DNA from 4 places in the Mesobacillus jeotgali genome. Region 2 is predicted to be linked to each of the others. Evidence: riboswitches for the same ligand, from Rfam matches in the RefSeq annotation. Region 2 holds a riboswitch; each other region holds the start of a gene.
The links. Region 2 has a riboswitch for S-adenosylmethionine ahead of FOF60_RS19715 (methionine ABC transporter ATP-binding protein). Riboswitches for the same ligand answer to the same signal wherever they lie in the genome.
Positions count from the first base shown of each region.

Region 1: it holds a riboswitch for S-adenosylmethionine, as region 2 does, so the genes downstream of both, FOF60_RS04855 (sugar ABC transporter substrate-binding protein) here and FOF60_RS19715 (methionine ABC transporter ATP-binding protein) in region 2, are expected to answer to the same signal.
Region 3: it holds a riboswitch for S-adenosylmethionine, as region 2 does, so the genes downstream of both, FOF60_RS20825 (methionine ABC transporter ATP-binding protein) here and FOF60_RS19715 (methionine ABC transporter ATP-binding protein) in region 2, are expected to answer to the same signal.
Region 4: it holds a riboswitch for S-adenosylmethionine, as region 2 does, so the genes downstream of both, FOF60_RS12180 (methionine biosynthesis PLP-dependent protein) here and FOF60_RS19715 (methionine ABC transporter ATP-binding protein) in region 2, are expected to answer to the same signal.

Region 1 is NZ_CP109811.1:973,040-977,188, forward strand. It holds gene FOF60_RS04850 (dynamin family protein) at 1-1,912, shown strand, start outside; SAM riboswitch class I at 2,061-2,167, shown strand; gene FOF60_RS04855 (sugar ABC transporter substrate-binding protein) at 2,270-3,367, shown strand; partial or broken gene FOF60_RS24545 (ATP-binding cassette domain-containing protein) at 3,615-4,106, shown strand.
Region 2 is NZ_CP109811.1:3,847,464-3,851,612, forward strand. It holds gene FOF60_RS19705 (ABC transporter permease) at 1-96, opposite strand, end outside; gene map (type I methionyl aminopeptidase) at 447-1,190, shown strand; SAM riboswitch class I at 1,374-1,477, shown strand; SAM riboswitch class I at 1,570-1,673, shown strand; gene FOF60_RS19715 (methionine ABC transporter ATP-binding protein) at 1,759-2,790, shown strand; gene FOF60_RS19720 (methionine ABC transporter permease) at 2,780-3,430, shown strand; gene FOF60_RS19725 (MetQ/NlpA family ABC transporter substrate-binding protein) at 3,447-4,149, shown strand, end outside.
Region 3 is NZ_CP109811.1:4,057,077-4,061,225, reverse strand. It holds gene FOF60_RS20830 (O-acetylhomoserine aminocarboxypropyltransferase/cysteine synthase family protein) at 58-1,374, shown strand; SAM riboswitch class I at 1,486-1,600, shown strand; gene FOF60_RS20825 (methionine ABC transporter ATP-binding protein) at 1,855-2,913, shown strand; gene FOF60_RS20820 (methionine ABC transporter permease) at 2,906-3,574, shown strand; gene FOF60_RS20815 (MetQ/NlpA family ABC transporter substrate-binding protein) at 3,589-4,149, shown strand, end outside.
Region 4 is NZ_CP109811.1:2,386,688-2,390,836, forward strand. It holds gene FOF60_RS12170 (bifunctional homocysteine S-methyltransferase/methylenetetrahydrofolate reductase) at 1-247, opposite strand, end outside; gene metC (cystathionine beta-lyase) at 247-1,425, opposite strand; gene FOF60_RS12180 (methionine biosynthesis PLP-dependent protein) at 1,422-2,537, opposite strand; SAM riboswitch class I at 2,712-2,825, opposite strand; gene FOF60_RS12185 (M4 family metallopeptidase) at 3,811-4,149, opposite strand, start outside.

The sequences.
Region 1 (4,149 bases), 2.0 Mb from region 2:
GATTTCTCCGCTGATTCCTGAGTTGCTGACTAACTGGCTCAAGATAACAAGTCCTGTTAACAGCCTTGTTTCGGCATCATCGATTATAGCGTGGAATGAAGTATTTCCAGGGACCATTACCGCATCGGCGATTCACGATGCCGAGAACCTTGTGCTGAATTCACGCGAGTACCATGATGGCTACGAGGATAGCATGCAGCTATTCGAAACAATCATCAAATGGGCAGAGGATCATGAGATAGAGGTAGGCAACAGGATCAAGTGGCTGGTCCAAGAGCTGAAGGAATCCAATGTCCATAATCTACTGATCGCCGGTTTGTCTGGCAATGGAAAGTCTTCCTTTGTCAATACCATTATAGGGGAAGAACTGATTACATCTCCTACTGCGGCGGTCATCCGGTTCACGAACGAAGAAAATCCGGAAATCCAGGAAATCACCGATACGGCCGTCCGCCAAATCATGGATATTGAGGACTTCAAGGAAAGTGCAGGAATTCGCCGACAGAACCATAAAAATGAAACGATCATAGATTTCAGAGCTGAGTTCGCGTTCCTGCGCGACCATGAACTGGCACTGATTGATACTCCTGGAGTCAATCGCAATAACTATGACAATCACCCGTTGTACAATTACCTGAGGTTTGCAGATAGCTTGCTTTTCGTGCTCAACGCAAATGATCCTTTTACGGAAAAAGAAAGAGAAATCCTCTCGAAGATTTCAGAGTACTTCCCGCAGCTTCCAATACACTTCCTGTTGAATAAAATAGATTCAATCTACAGTCAGCAGGAGGCAGTAGAAGTTTTTGACCAAACATGGGCTGAAATCAGCCAATACTATCCTGACGCAAAAATGTTTGCTTTCTCGGCTAATTATGACAAAGGAAAGCAGCTGAGAGACTTCTCTGAATTTATTAAAACGAACAACAGGTCTGTCGACATCGAGCAGGAGCGCACAGCAAAACTGCAATTCTTTGTCAGAAGGGCCATCACGTATCTGCTTGATAAACGGATTGAAATTGAGAATAACCATATGGAAACAATCAACTGGAACGAAGAAATGGTAAGTAAGCTGAACGGTGCCATCAATCAGCTGGGAGACATTGAAGAAGAGAAATCGAAGTCCATTCAGAAGTCATATCGTAAAATCAAGGATGAAACCCGTGCGGAAATCATTGAAAGAATCCCGGAAATCCTGCGCAGTTGTTCTGAATTGGTGACGGAGGACAGCGATTTCGGAAAAATCCATGCTGAAATGGATGAAGCAATGAACAAGAAGATTAGGGAATACCTTGATGAAACTGTTTTGCCGAAATTCCATGAAGATTTGCAGGGCTGGATTCAACATTCCAAGGATGAATTCGATCATAGCCAAAACTACTTGAATGAAATGGCCGAGGGCTTTAACTCGATGTATGGAGAGGAACGGATCAGTCTGGATTGTGATTTCAGGGTGCTTGATGACTGGCGCCGCGATGCAAGCCGGATGACGAACGGTGTACACTATGAAAATGTCAACATCATGAACCGCCCGACACCGCAGCAGTTCTTCCTGAAAAGCGCAGGTAAGCTGCTTGGCGTGCTGCCGCAAAACAATGCGATGCTTTATAACCGATACAAAACCTATCTGGAGTCGGAAGACTATTATGATATCGGCGTAACCATCGCGAAAAGATTCCTGCAGCAATTCGAGATTTTTGAGAAGTCGATTGAACGAGATGTGAACCTGTTCTTCAAAAATCCATTCATTGTACTGGAAGAAGCAGTAGAAGAAGCCAAATCGGAAATCGATTATGGTAAGACCGAACTTGAAAAAATGAGAATCAACCCAGAACTGTACCGCGACCCATTGACACTGTACGAAGTAAAGCTCCGACAGTTTGAATGGATGACAGCTGCAGGAAGAGGGGAATAGAAAAAGGAAGATTCCGATTTGGAGTCTTCCTTTTTGTTTGGTACGGAAAAAAGAATATAATTAAATTTTCATAATAATATTGACAATATGAGTATAGGAGTTTAAAGTAAAATTTATCGATTTGCAACATTAACTCAATAAAGAAATTCTCTTATCAAGAGTGGCAGAGGGACTGGCCCTGTGACGCCCAGCAACCGTTCCAATGGAATTGGTGCTAAATCCTGCAAAACAATTTTTTGTTTTGAAAGATAAGAGAGGAATCCGACTTTGCATTTTATTGCGTTTGAAACCTCTCTTTTCTGGAGAGGTTTTTTTATTTGTTTTAGTTACGCAGATCAATCAAAGGGGGAGAATCAAATGAAAAAAGGAATTAAAAAAGTATTTTTAGGTGCAGTTGCTTCTGCACTGCTGCTGACAGGATGCGGCGGCGGAGAGACGAAAACGGCCAGCGGTCCTGTGGAAGGCGTTCCGGAGCGATTTGCAAAAGGTGAGGAAGTCAAAATCAAAGTCATCCGCAAGATTGGCGGAGATGACCATACAGCGCAATTTTTAGCCGGAGCGAAAGCAGAAGGAGAAGCGCTCGGCTTTAAGGTAGACGTCTTCACGGCAAATGGTGATACAGCCAAATTCCATGACGCAATCAATCAGGGGCTGCAGCAGGATTATGATGGATTCATCATTTCCCATGGAGATGATGCAGCAACTGTAGATGATGTGAAAAAATTAGTTGAAAAAGGCAAAAGCGTCATAACTTTCGATTCAAATCCGGATCTGGCGCAGGTAGAGGGAGTCACGCTCACATCCCAGGATGATGAGGCTCTCGCAACGCAGGTACTAGACCAGCTTGTGAAGGACCAACATGGAGAAGCGAATATCGTTTACCTCTGGGTTGATGGCTTCCCGCCAATGGTCAGAAGAAATAAAGTTTACCAGGAAACTCTGAAGGCAAACCCGGGAATCAAAGAGGTTGAGAGATTCGGAGTGGCCGCTGCCGATACAAGTGTCCAGACGCAGAATGCTGTGGCCGCGATGCTCAACAAGCATCCAAAAGGGGAAATTAACGCGATTTTCGCAACGTGGGACGCGTTTGCAATCGGAGCTGCTCGTGCCATTAAGGAAGCTGGCCGCGAGGAAATCAAGATTTACGGAATTGATGTTTCCAATGCTGATCTTCAGGAAATCCAGGGAGAAGGCAGCCCATGGAAATATACTGCCGCTGTTGATCCAAAGCTGATAGGAGAAGTGAATATGAGATTGCTGGCGAAAAAGCTTGCCGGCGAGGAAACACCAGCAACCTATGATCTAGAAGCATCACTGATTTCCCAGGAAGAGCTGCAGCAGTCAAAAAATCCAGTAAACATGGTCAATCTGGCTGAAATCATCGAAGGCTGGGGCGAATCAGACGCATTTCTGGAAGATTGGATGCAGAAATTGAAGGATCACTATAAGAAATAACAATAATAATGATTGGTTGATAAGTTTTATAGCGAAAAAATAATTTTTATAGCGACTTTTTCAGTTATATAGCGATTTTCTTGATTTTATAGCGATTTTTCCGATTTTATAGCGAAAATCTCATTTTTATAGCGAACTGGAAATTCCACGCGATTTTTTCCAGTTCAGCGAACAAAGCAGGCACTCTCAAAAAAAGAGTGTCTGTTTTCCAGATTGATAGGGAGGAGGAACCCGGATGAAACTTCAAATGAACAACATCAGTATTGATTTTCCGGGGGTGCGTGCGCTGAACGAAGTTAATTTCAGTACAGAAACGGGCAGCATCCATGCGTTGATCGGCGCAAATGGCGCGGGTAAATCGACATTAATGAAGGTGCTTTCCGGTGCCCACGATCATTACACAGGGGAAATCCTGCTCGATGGAGAGAGTGTGGAAATCAGGACACCGAGTGACGCGCAGAAATTCGGGATCCAGACGGTCTATCAGGAGGTTGATACAGCCATCATCCCATCGCTGACTGTTGGGGAAAACATCATGCTTAACCACACAGTACAGGCAATGGAAAACAAGCACTGGGTGAATTGGAAGCAGCTTTTCAAACAGGCAGAGGATATTTTATCAGGAATGAACCTTCAGATTCCTGTAAAAAATCTTGCCGGGGAGCTTACGCTTGCAGAGAAGCAGCTGGTCCTGATTGCCCGGGCGATTTCAAGTGATTGCTCCTTTTTGATCCTTGATGAACCAACGGCTCCGCTCAGCCATACCGAAACGTCTGAACTGT
Region 2 (4,149 bases):
CACTACTCCGAGAAGCGCCATCGTTTGCAAATACTTTTGAGAAATGATTGTCTTTTTGATTTTTTTGTATTTTTCCTTTTTTGTAGGCTCTACCATTATGGTGTCACTGACTTGTTGTTCGACTGGCTGTTGAATCTTGACTTCCATTTCTTCACCACCTTAGTTGCTTTGTCTTTCTTGTACCTTAATCATAAAAAAAAGGGCTTACATTTATAAGCCATGGAATTTTGCTTATGGTACCAATTTTTTAGTTTTAGGTTTATTGAGTAAAATATTGATACCATCGTGTTGGTATCGTTTACAAAAAGGGCAGGATTATGACAATGCGGCCATATAACGGATCCTGCATATATGCTCCTCAAACCTAAAGGATGGATTTTCATAACTAAAAAGGATAATCTAATCGTAGAGTTTTTTAAATCGAAGCTAATGGAAAGGAATATATTATGATTGCGAAAACAGAGGAAGATTTTAACGGCTTGAAAGAAATTGGCAGGATTGTCGGCTTGATACGTGATGAATTGGTCCAAAAGACCATACCTGGAATTACCACCAAGGAACTTGATGAAATCGCGGGTGCCATGTTTGAGCAGCATGGTGCGATTTCTGCGCCAAAGGGTGAGTACAATTTTCCAGGGTACACATGCATCAGTGTGAATGAAGAAGTAGCCCATGGAATTCCGGGAAGCCGCGTCATCCAAGAAGGCGATATTGTGAATATCGACGTTTCCGGATCGAAAAATGGATATTTCGCTGATACCGGCATCTCATTTGTCGTTGGCAAAGGGGATCCAATTTTAACGAAGATATGCGAAACAGCCGTCGAGGCGTTTGAAGCAGGTCTGAAAAAGGCGAAACCCGGATCGAAGAAAAGCGGACTAGGTAAAGCAGTTATCGCAACTGCGAGAAAGAACGGCCTGACAGTCATCAAGAATTTGACCGGACACGGGATTGGACGAACAATCCATGAGGCACCCGATCATATCTACAACTATCATGAGCCATGGGATGACGAGCTTTTAAAGGATGGAATGGTCATCGCTTTTGAGCCATTCATCTCAACTCGTGAGGAAGAAGTCTTCCAAAATGAAAACGATGAATGGACATATGTAACAGAAAACAGCTTTGTCGCTCAATGTGAGCATACAATCATCCTTACGAAGAATGGGCCGATTGTCATTACTCGATAGAGCTTTTTTCTCGATTGAAACCCTTGCTGCTGCAGGGGTTTCTCTTTTTTTGCCTGACCCCCCTGGCAGTTCATACTATATTCCTATTTTTCGTATTGCTAAAAAAAATCCAACAAAATGATTGACACTTTTTCTATGACACAGTAAAGTAATAAACAAGATTTACAACTCAATATTCGTTACTTCTTATCAAGAGAGGTTGAGGGACTGGCCCTATGACACCTCGGCAGCGGACTCCTTTGGAGGACTGTGCCAAATCCAGCAAGCATGAGCTTGACAGATAAGAAGAGGCCGACTTTTCATTTGATGTCCTCTTCTTTCTGAAGGGGACTTTTTGTTTTTTACAAATATCCCCACTTTAAAATTTCATATCGATACTTTCTTATCAAGAGAGGCGGAGGGACTGGCCCTATGAAGCCTCGGCAGCGGACTCACATTGAGGACTGTGCCAAATCCAGCAAGCATGAGCTTGGGAGATAAGAAGAGATATTGTCCAGCATTCGTTGCGGCATGCCCTCTTCCTGTTTCCGGGAAGAGTTTTTTTTATGCCCTAAAAAGGAGGAAAACAATGATTACGTTTGAGAAAGTGGAAAAAGTTTATGAAAGCCGCGGAAACAAGGTAGCGGCACTGAATGGAATTGATTTGGAAATCAAAGAAGGAGAAATATTCGGAGTCATTGGTTTCAGCGGTGCAGGAAAAAGTTCATTGATCCGCTGCGTAAACCTACTGGAACGGCCAACATCAGGCAGGGTGATTGTGGATGGCTGCGATATGACTTCCCTTTCAGTAAAAGAAGTCAGGGAGATAAAAAAGAATATCGGCATGGTATTCCAGCATTTCAATCTTTTAAACTCGAAAACTGTTTTTGATAATGTTGCGATGCCGCTCATTCTCGCAAAACTTCCAAAAGACAAAATAAAAGAAAGGGTGTATCAGCTCCTCGACTTTGTCGGCCTGGCTGATAAAGCAGACAATTATCCAGACCAGCTTTCAGGCGGCCAGAAGCAGCGTATCGGAATAGCCCGGGCACTGGCAACTCAGCCGAAAATCCTGCTCTGTGACGAAGCGACTTCTGCCCTTGACCCGCAGACAACCAGTTCCATCCTGCAGCTTTTGAAAAAAATCAACAAGGAGTACAACATTACGATTTTAATCATTACCCATGAAATGTCCGTCATCAGGGAAATTTGCGACAGAGTTGCTGTCATCGAGGATGGCAGAATCATCGAAGAAGACACTGTCTTCAGTGTTTTTTCAGCTCCTAAAACAGAAACAGCAAGAAATTTCATCAGCACCATCATGAATGACAGTATTCCTGATTCCGTGTACAGGATTATTGAAGGAAATTCAGGGCTGCATAAGGTATTCCGGATCAACTTTGTCGGTGAGTCAGCCGGTCAGCCGCTTCTTTCTCAGCTTTCTAAGAAATTCGATATCAATGTCAATGTTCTCTTCGGCAATATCACAGAGCTTCAGGGCATTCCATTCGGTAACCTGATTGTCGAGTTCCAGGGCAGTGATAAAGAAATTTTGAGGGCTCTTAATTTTATCGATCAACAAAAAGTAAGCATAAAGGAAGTGACAGCAAATGCTAGTTAATTCAGAGCAAATCATCCAAGCCTTAATTGAAACACTGCAAATGGTTGCATTCTCTCTCCTGTTTTCGGCAGTTCTGGGGGTGCCACTGGGAATTGCGCTTGTGGTCACACGGAAAGGCCATTTACTAGAAAACGCACCTATTTTCAATGTACTCAACAGCGTCATCAACGTCTTCCGCTCTGTGCCATTCATCATCCTGCTGGTTGCCATCATCCCGCTGACCCGGTTGATTGTTGGCACGTCGATTGGTACAGCCGCAGCTGTCGTCCCGCTCGTCTTCTATGCAGGTCCGTATATTGCCAGATTGGTAGAGAATTCCCTGCTCGAAGTGGATCCTGGCGTGATTGAGGCAGCCGAATCAATGGGAGCCACGCCCTGGCAGATTGTTTTCAAATTCATTCTTCCCGAAGCGATGAGCTCGCTGATCCTCGCATTTACGATTGCGACTGTTGGATTGATCGGTGCATCAGCAATGGCCGGGGCAATCGGCGGCGGCGGACTGGGCGACCTGGCGATTACATATGGCTACCAGCGATTTGATACCCAGACGATGTTCATCACAGTCGGCATCTTGATTGTAATGGTTCAGGGGCTTCAATCCCTTGGAAATATATCAGCTAAAAAAATCAGAAGAAGATAACCAGGAGGAAACCAAAATGAAAAAACTTTTATTAGCTTTGATTGTACTTAGTCTAGCAGTAATCAGCAGCGCATGCTCCAGCTCTTCATCATCAGCGAAAGGCGGAGAAACCGTCAAAGTGAAACTTGGAGTCAGCGGCACCGATCACCGAGTATGGGATTTTGTCGCCAAAAAGGCAGAAAAAGAAGGAATTGAAGTCGAAATCGTCACTTTCTCTGATTATGTCCAGCCAAACCTGGCCCTTGCAGAAGGTGAATTGGATGCAAACTCATTCCAGACCGTTTCCTATTTTGACGCTTTTATCAAGGAACATAATCTTGACCTTGTACCAATCGCAACGACACAGATTGCACCAATGGGTATTTATTCAGATAAATATAAAGACGTAAAAGACATCCCTGAAGGCGGGAAGATTGCCCTTGCAAATGAAGCTACGAACATGGGAAGAGGACTTCTTTTACTTCAGGAAGCTGGGTTGATCAAGCTTGAGGACGGCTTCGATGGCATTGGCTCCCTCGATAAAATCGTTGAAAATCCGAAGAATCTTGAACTTGTTACGCTTGTTGCCGGCCAGACTCCAAGGGTAATGCCAGATGTAGCAGCATCCATCATCAACAACGGAATCGCAGTCGATGCAGGACTTACACCAAAGAAGGATGCGATCTTTCTTGAGAGTGCAACGGCCACTCCATATATCAACATCATTGCAGTCCGCGAAG
Region 3 (4,149 bases), 210 kb from region 2:
TTCTTAGGAAGAGGGTTTTTGTTTTTTAGACAAATTATTTAGATTGGAGAGATGGAGATGGCTAATGAGCAAAAGAGTTACAGGATTGAAACGCTGGGGGTACACGGCGGCCAGTCACCAGACCCGGTGACCGGAGCAAGGGCTGTACCGATTTATTCGAGCAATGCATTCCAATTTGAAAATACAGAACATGCAGCAGATTTATTTGCACTTAAAGAACCGGGTTATATTTACTCAAGGATACATAATCCGACTGTTACTGCCCTGGAAGAAAAAGTGGCTTTGCTTGAAGGCGGTGTAGGTGCGCTCGCTTTATCGAGCGGGATGTCTGCCATCACGATGGCCATCCTGAACATTGCGCATGCGGGCGATGAAATTGTTGCTGCCGCTAATCTATATGGTGGCACCTACAATCTATTTGCTGTCACCCTGCCGAAGTATGGAATAAAAGTCCACCTGGTTGATTCCGCTGATCCTGAAAATTTCCGAAGGGCAATAACTCCGAAAACCAAAGCAGTCTATGCAGAAACGATCGGCAATCCGAGTCTCAGGATCCTGGATATTGAAGCTGTTGCCGAAGTTGCCCACGAAGCAGGTGTGCCGCTGATCATCGATAACACTTTTGCGACACCATATCTTTGCCGGCCAATTGACCATGGAGCTGATATCGTCATCCACTCGGCAACCAAGTGGCTGTTAGGGAACGGGACAGTCATGGGCGGGATTATTGTGGATGGAGGAAAGTTCGATTGGAGTTCAGCTAAATTCCCAGGCTTTAATGAGCCGGACTCCAGCTATCATAACATTGTCTATAGTGAAGCAATCGGAGCTGCCGCATATATCGTTAAGGCAAGAGTCCAGCTTTTGCGTGACCTGGGACCGGCAATCAGTCCGCAGAGCGCCTTCCAATTTAACCTTGGCATCGAAACTTTACATGTACGCATGAAGGAGCATATCGCCAATACACGAAAAATTGTAGATTACCTAGAGTCTCATCCTGCTGTTACCTGGGTAAGCTATCCTGGCCATGAGTCTCATCCTGATAAAAACCTCGCAGACCGCTACCTTCCAAAGGGAGCCGGGTCAGTAGTTATTTTTGGGATTGAAGGCGGCAGGGAAGCCGGAGCAAAGCTGATCAACTCACTAGAATTATGGTCCCATGTCGCAAATGTCGGCGATGCTAAAAGCCTGATCATCCATCCTGCAAGCACAACCCATCAGCAGCTGGATTCAGAAGGCCTTAAAGCAGCTGGGGTTCCTGAGGATTTAATCCGCCTTTCCGTCGGGATTGAAAATGTGGAAGATATCATTGAAGACCTGGAGCAGGCGATCGAAAAAGCGACCGGAGTACCTGGAGTCCCTGCTGGAATTTAAAATCCATAACCTTCCAGAAAATATTTGAAAATAATTTTATTGACACCCTTTTTTAATCCGTGCTACAATCACACTCGTAACTTAAAACCGATTAGATAATTTAATAGCGTGCTCTTATCAAGAGAGGTGGAGGGAAGTGCCCTATGAAGCCCGGCAACCGTCAGTAAGCATTGCTTGCTGAAATGGTGCCAATTCACACAAAGCAGATCGCTTTGGCAGATGAGAGAAAGGAATCCACTATTATTATGCCTTTCTGCTCACTTGCAGGAAGGCTTTTATTTTGTTCTTTTCGAATAAATGCTTAAAAAGTTATAGCTAAAAAGCTTGTCCGAAAAGATTTTATCACAAGAGTACAATTTTCCCGTTTAGGATAAGAGCCCATTGCCCGATTTTGCTGAGTTTGAATTTTTTTGGTTAGGGAATGGGAAACTAGATTGATAACCTTCTTATTTTCAGGGAAATTAAACGGTTTTAATAAGTATGGAATACTCGGTTGCAAAGAGGGGGAGTCAATTGATTACGATAAAGAATGCCAGAAAGATTTATCCTTCCAACAAGGGGGATGTTAAGGCAGTCGATGATGTCAACCTTGAAGTCAAGGAAGGCGAAATCTATGGAGTTATCGGTTATAGTGGTGCCGGCAAAAGTACTTTGATTCGCATGCTGAATGGGCTGGAAATCCCAACATCAGGTTCTGTAGTGGTAGCCGGAAGGGAAGTTTCCAGGATTAAGGGAGCAGATCTGCGCAAGGCTCGCCAGGAAATCAGCATGATTTTCCAGCATTTCAATCTGCTATGGTCAAGGACTGTAGCGGAGAATATCGAGTTTCCGCTTGAAATTGCCGGAGTGGCAAAAGCAGAGAGAGAGAAACGGGTAAAAGAATTGATCACATTAGTAGGTCTTGAAGGCCGGGGAGATGCTTATCCGTCCCAGTTGAGCGGCGGCCAGAAACAGAGGGTCGGAATTGCTAGGGCGCTTGCCAATAACCCGAAAGTACTCCTTGGGGATGAAGCAACTTCAGCACTTGATCCGCAGACGACTGACCAAATTCTCGATCTCCTAGTTGATATCAATAAAAGGCTTGGCCTGACAATCGTCCTGATCACCCACGAAATGCATGTTATCAGGAAAATTTGCCATCGAGTCGCTGTAATGGAAGGCGGAAAGATTGTTGAAACAGGACCTGTACTGGAAGTCTTTAAAAATCCTCAGCAGCCGATTACGAAAAGATTCGTCCAGCAGGTGACAGAACCTGAAGAAACAAAAGAAACTGTTGACCATTTACTGGAGCGCTATCCACATGGCCGCGTTGTACAGCTCACATTCGTAGGTGAAGGGACAGAACAGCCGTTGATCACCAACTTGATCCGTGAGTTTTCAATAACGGTCAATATTGTTCAGGGTAAAATTTCACAGACACAAGATGGTTCGTATGGAACTTTGTTCATCCATCTTGATGGTGAAGAGGGCGAAGTAGCCCGGGCAATCGAGTATATCGGCCAGCATGAAGTCGGCGTGGAGGTGATTTCGAATGGCTGAGACATTGTTTCCAAATGTCAACTGGGACCGAATGTGGGAAGCGACAGTTGAGACACTGTACATGAGTGCCATTTCTGTAGTGGCTACCTTTATCCTTGGAGCACTCCTCGGACTGCTGCTTTTTTTGACATCCCCGGGAAATATTTGGGAAAATAAACCTGTCAATTTAGTATTGAGCGCAGTTGTTAATATTTTTAGGTCGATCCCATTCATTATCTTGATCGTACTTCTGATTCCTTTTACAAAAATTATCGTTGGCTCGATGATTGGGGAAAATGCTGCCCTACCTGCTCTGATTATCGGTTCGGCGCCATTTTACGCAAGGATGGTAGAAATCGGCTTGCGTGAGATTGATAAAGGTGTCATTGAAGCAGCCAAGTCCATGGGTGCCAAGACGACGACGATTATCTGGAAGGTGCTGCTTCCAGAATCGATGCCAGCTTTGGTTTCTGGTATTACGGTAACGGCGATTGCGCTAGTCAGTTACACAGCAATGGCCGGAGTCATTGGCGCAGGCGGTCTTGGGAACCTGGCATACCTTGAAGGTTTCCAGAGAAGCCGAAATGATGTCACCTTAATGGCCACAATTATTATCTTGATTATTGTGTTTATAATCCAGTTTGCAGGTGACTTCTTCACCAGGAAATTAGATAAGAGATAAAGGAGAGAATTGAATTGAAAAAATGGTTATTAGCATTATTAGCATTAGTTTTAACAGCAGGACTTGCAGCTTGCGGAACTTCCGAGGATAACACATCTGGAGAAGGCGGCAACGAAGAAAGCAAGAAAATCGTCGTAGGTGCTTCGAACGTGCCTCACGCAGAAATTTTGGAAGAAGCAAAAGCGTTACTTGAAGAAAAGGGTTATGAAATGGAAATCAAGACATTCAACGACTATGTTGTTCCAAACCAGGCACTTGATGGAGGAGAACTGGATGCAAACTACTTCCAGCATATACCTTACTTAGAGTCCCAAATGGCTGAGCACGGCTATAAGTTTGAAAACGCAGGCGGCATCCATATCGAGCCTATCGGTGTATATTCAAAGGAACATACTACACTGGATGACCTGCCAAAGGGAGCGCACATCATCATGAGCAGCTCGGTAGCAGACCATGGCCGTATTTTAACAATGCTTGAAAAAGAGGGACTGATCACCCTTAAAGAAGGCGTAGAAAAAGTAAAAGCAACAATTGATGATATTGCAGAAAATCCTAAAGAATTAGATTTTGATACA
Region 4 (4,149 bases), 1.5 Mb from region 2:
TATTAATCTCTTTAACCTGATCCTCAAGTCCATATCTTTCAAGTTTTATATAATTGGCGGCATATGTGTTCGTCTGGATAAGATCGGCACCGGCATTTATATAGGCTTTATGGATTCGTATGATGTCATCAGGATGTGAGATGTTCAACTCTTCAAAACAGGTTCCTGCTCCATAAGAGTGGAGGAGAGTACCAATCGCACCATCCGCGATCAAAATTTCATTTTCCAGGCGTTTCAGGAAACTCATTAGATTTCCTCCTTTTGTGCTGCTAAAGTTCCTATGTAATCCAAAGCTTGCTCAAAATCCGCGATCAAGTCGTCGGCGTTTTCCAGCCCGACAGAGAGTCGAAGGAGGCCGTCAGTGATGCCTCGCCATTCTCGTTCGTCCTGCGGCATGGCCGCATGTGACATTTTTGCCGGATAAGAGAGAATCGATTCTACTGCTCCAAGACTGACTGCAAAAACTGGTAGCTTCACATGTTCTATGAATCTGGTTAAAACCTCTGCATTTTCAAGCTCAAACGACAGTACTGCTCCCGGCCCATATGCCTGCTGAATCTGAAGGTCCGACTGCGGATGATCCGAAAGGCCAGGGTAAAAGACATTCTTGATTACTGGCTGTTTCTTTAAAAATCCAGCTATTTTCTTTGCGCTTTCCTGAGATTGTTTCATCCTGACAGACAAGGTCTTGATACCTCTCATGACAAGCCACGCATCCTGGACTCCGAGGACTGCCCCGAAAGAATTCTGCAGGGTATAAAGCTTGTTGGCCAGATTTTCATCCTTAACCACCGCCAGACCCGCGACTGTATCACTGTGGCCGGACAGAAACTTTGTGGCGCTGTGGAGGACAATATCAGCTCCAAGTTCCAGCGGGCGCTGCAAGTAGGGAGTCATGAAGGTATTGTCAACAAAGGTAAGAGCGCCGTGTTTCTTCGCTATTTCGCTAATCGCCTGAATATCTGTCACCTTTAATAGCGGATTAGAGGGAGTTTCAGCATATAGCAATGCAGTATTGGGCCTAATTGCACGCTCTACCACGTCAAGGTCGGTCATATCCACAAAAGTGTGCTCAATACCAAAACGGTTCAGTACCTGTGTAACCATCCGGTAGGTGCCGCCATAAACATCCTCGGTTACGATCACGTGGTCACCTTGAGAAAGAAGCAAAAAGGCAGTTGAGATAGCTGCCATCCCGGATGAAAAAGCAAAACCCCGGACACCGCCCTCCAGCTCGGCGGTTATTTCCTCAAGTGCCTCTCTGGTGGGATTAAGACTGCGGCTGTAATCATATTTTCCAAATTTGTCTGCCGACGGCTGGTGGAAAGTTGAGGCGTGCTGGATTGGCACGCTTACTCCACCGGTTGCAGGATCGAACTTATGCTTGTTATGGAGCAATTGGGTTTCAAATGTATATCTGCTCATATTGCTTCAGCCTCCTGGCTTGCTTTTTGGAAAGCTTCATCCAAGTCTTTTATCAAATCCGCCACATTTTCGATTCCCACAGAGAATCGCAGCAGTCGGTCACAAACCCCGGTTTGTTCACGAATTTCAGCTGGGATATCGGCATGTGTCTGAGTCGCAGGGTAGGTAATGAAACTTTCTACGCCACCAAGGCTTTCTGCAAAAGTAATGGTAGATAGACTTTTTAAAAACGGATTCACCATGGCAGGAGAGTGTACTCTGAATGAAATCATTCCGCCTCTGCCGGGATACAAGACATCCTTCACAGCATGATGATTCTGTAAATAATTCATCAGCTCCCTGGCATTTTGTTCATGGCGTTCCATCCTTAATGCCAGTGTTTTCATCCCGCGGATGAGCAGCCAGGAATCGAACGGACTTAACACCGCACCTCCGCCATTATGATGAAGGAAGAGGGAATCACATATCTGCTGGCCCCTGGCAACGATGAGCCCGGCAAGAACATCATTGTGACCTCCAAGATATTTAGTTGCACTGTGGATCACGATATCTGCACCTAAAGTCAATGGTTTTTGCAGAAGGGGAGTGTAGAAGGTATTATCAACAATCAGCAGAATGCCGTTCTCTTTTGCGATGTTTGCGATGGCTTCAATATCAGCCTGCTCCATCAGAGGATTCGTCGGCGTTTCTACAAAAAGAGCCTTAGTCCTATGATTTATTGCGGATTTGATTTCGTTTACATCGGCCATGTCAGCATATGTACTATTTAATCCCCACTTTTTGAAACCCTGCTCGAGAAGACGGTAAGTTCCCCCGTATAGATCCTTCGAAACAATCCATTCATCTCCGTGCTCGAATAATGACAGAACTGTCCAGATTGCTGCCATTCCGGAGCTGCAGGCAAAACCGCGGTCTCCATCCTCCAGGTCTGCAATCGCCTTTTCAAGGATTTCGCGAGTAGGATTGCCCGTGCGGACATAATCATAGCCGCTGGATTGCCCAATCCCTTCGTGACGGTAGGCTGTCGTTAAATAGATTGGTGGATTGACCGCACCTGTTGATGATTCACTCCTGTTGCCAAGCTGTGCTAGCTTTGTTTCGATTTCTGCCAATTTATTCACTCCTATTGGTTATAGTCAGATGGCAGTTTTTGTTTTATGAGAAAAGACGAGATAATCGACTTAAAAAGGGACTTGTTCGACAATGATCCAGAAAGTCAGTGTGAGATCCCTAATAAAACAAAAAAAGCCTTCTTAAGAAGAAGACTTTACAGTTAGTAGCCATTCTTCTTATCTGCCAAGTTTCAAGAACTTGCTGGAATTAGCACCTTTTCAACAAAAATATAGTTGAAGGTTGCTGAAGCTTCACAGGGCCAGACCCTCAGCTTCTCTGGATAAGATTTAATATTATTGAATTATTAAATTTCTCTAAATATTACATCTGATCATGTTCAATGTCAATCATTTTAATTTAATGCGGTGAAGTATATATGCATAAGGTGTAAGATTAATAGAAGTATCTGGCAAGGCAAAGTAATTTTTTTTGACAGCTTTTTAGTGGATGAGGGCAAAGCTTTTAAGATTCCGGAGGTTTTATGACAGCTTTTCTGGTTCCGAAGCCAAAGCTGTCATGATTCCGATGTTATTGTGACAGCTTTTCTGGTTCCGAAGCCAAAGCTGTCATGATTCCGATGTTATTGTGACAGCTTTTCTGGTTGCAAGGCCAAAGCTGTCACGATTCCGGTGTTATTGTGACAGCTTTTCTGGATCCGAGATCAAAACTTTCACGATTCCGATGTTATTGTGACAGCTTTTCTGATTGCAAGGCCAAGGCTGTCACGATTCCAATGTTATTGTGACAGGTTTTCTGGTTCCGAGGCAAAGCTGTCACGATTCCGATGTTTTATGACAACTTTCCAGGTTACAGGCCAAAGCTGTCACGATTCCGATGTTATTGTGACAGCTTTCTGGTTCGAGGCCAAAGCTGTCACGATTCCGATGTTATTGTGACAGCTTTCTGATTGCAAGGCCAAAGCTGTCACGATTCCAATGTTATTGTGACAGGTTTTCTGGTTCCGAGGGCAAAGCTGTCACGATTCCGATGTTTTTATGACAACTTTCCAGGTTACAAGGCCAAAGCTGTCACGATTCCGATGTTATTGTGACAGCTTTTCTGGTTGCAAGGCCAAAGCTGTCACGATTCGAATGTTATTGTGACAGGTTTTCATGATTAGCTGCCAAAGGTGTCACGATTCCGTACCCTCAATCCCGCTTTAATCAAAATCAATATTCCGTTCTCTCATTAAAACGAGAAGGCGAGGGAGCAGCAGCATAAAAAGACTGGCTCACAAGAATAGATGAGCCAGTCTGACTAAATATAAAGTTATTAATATATTCCTACAGCATCAAATGCTTTATTGACAGCTTCAACTTCTGCAGAAGCCGCACCGTACAGGTCTTTTGCTGCTTGTACTGTTCCTGCTCGTGCCTGGCTGAAATTCGTGGAAGAAGTGTAATAGACTGTGTTTGCACGGTAGAAGATCGCTCCCATTTTATCTGTACCGATTCCTGGGACCGATACTCCATAATGTGAACCGCCTTCACTCAGAAGGTAGGCAGCTTTATTGATGATACCGCTGTTAATGTGGACACCGCCGTTATCGGAAGTTCCAGTGTAACGCTTGGAGTAGTGATCAGGATCGCCGTATTTAGTTGGGTCACTCAT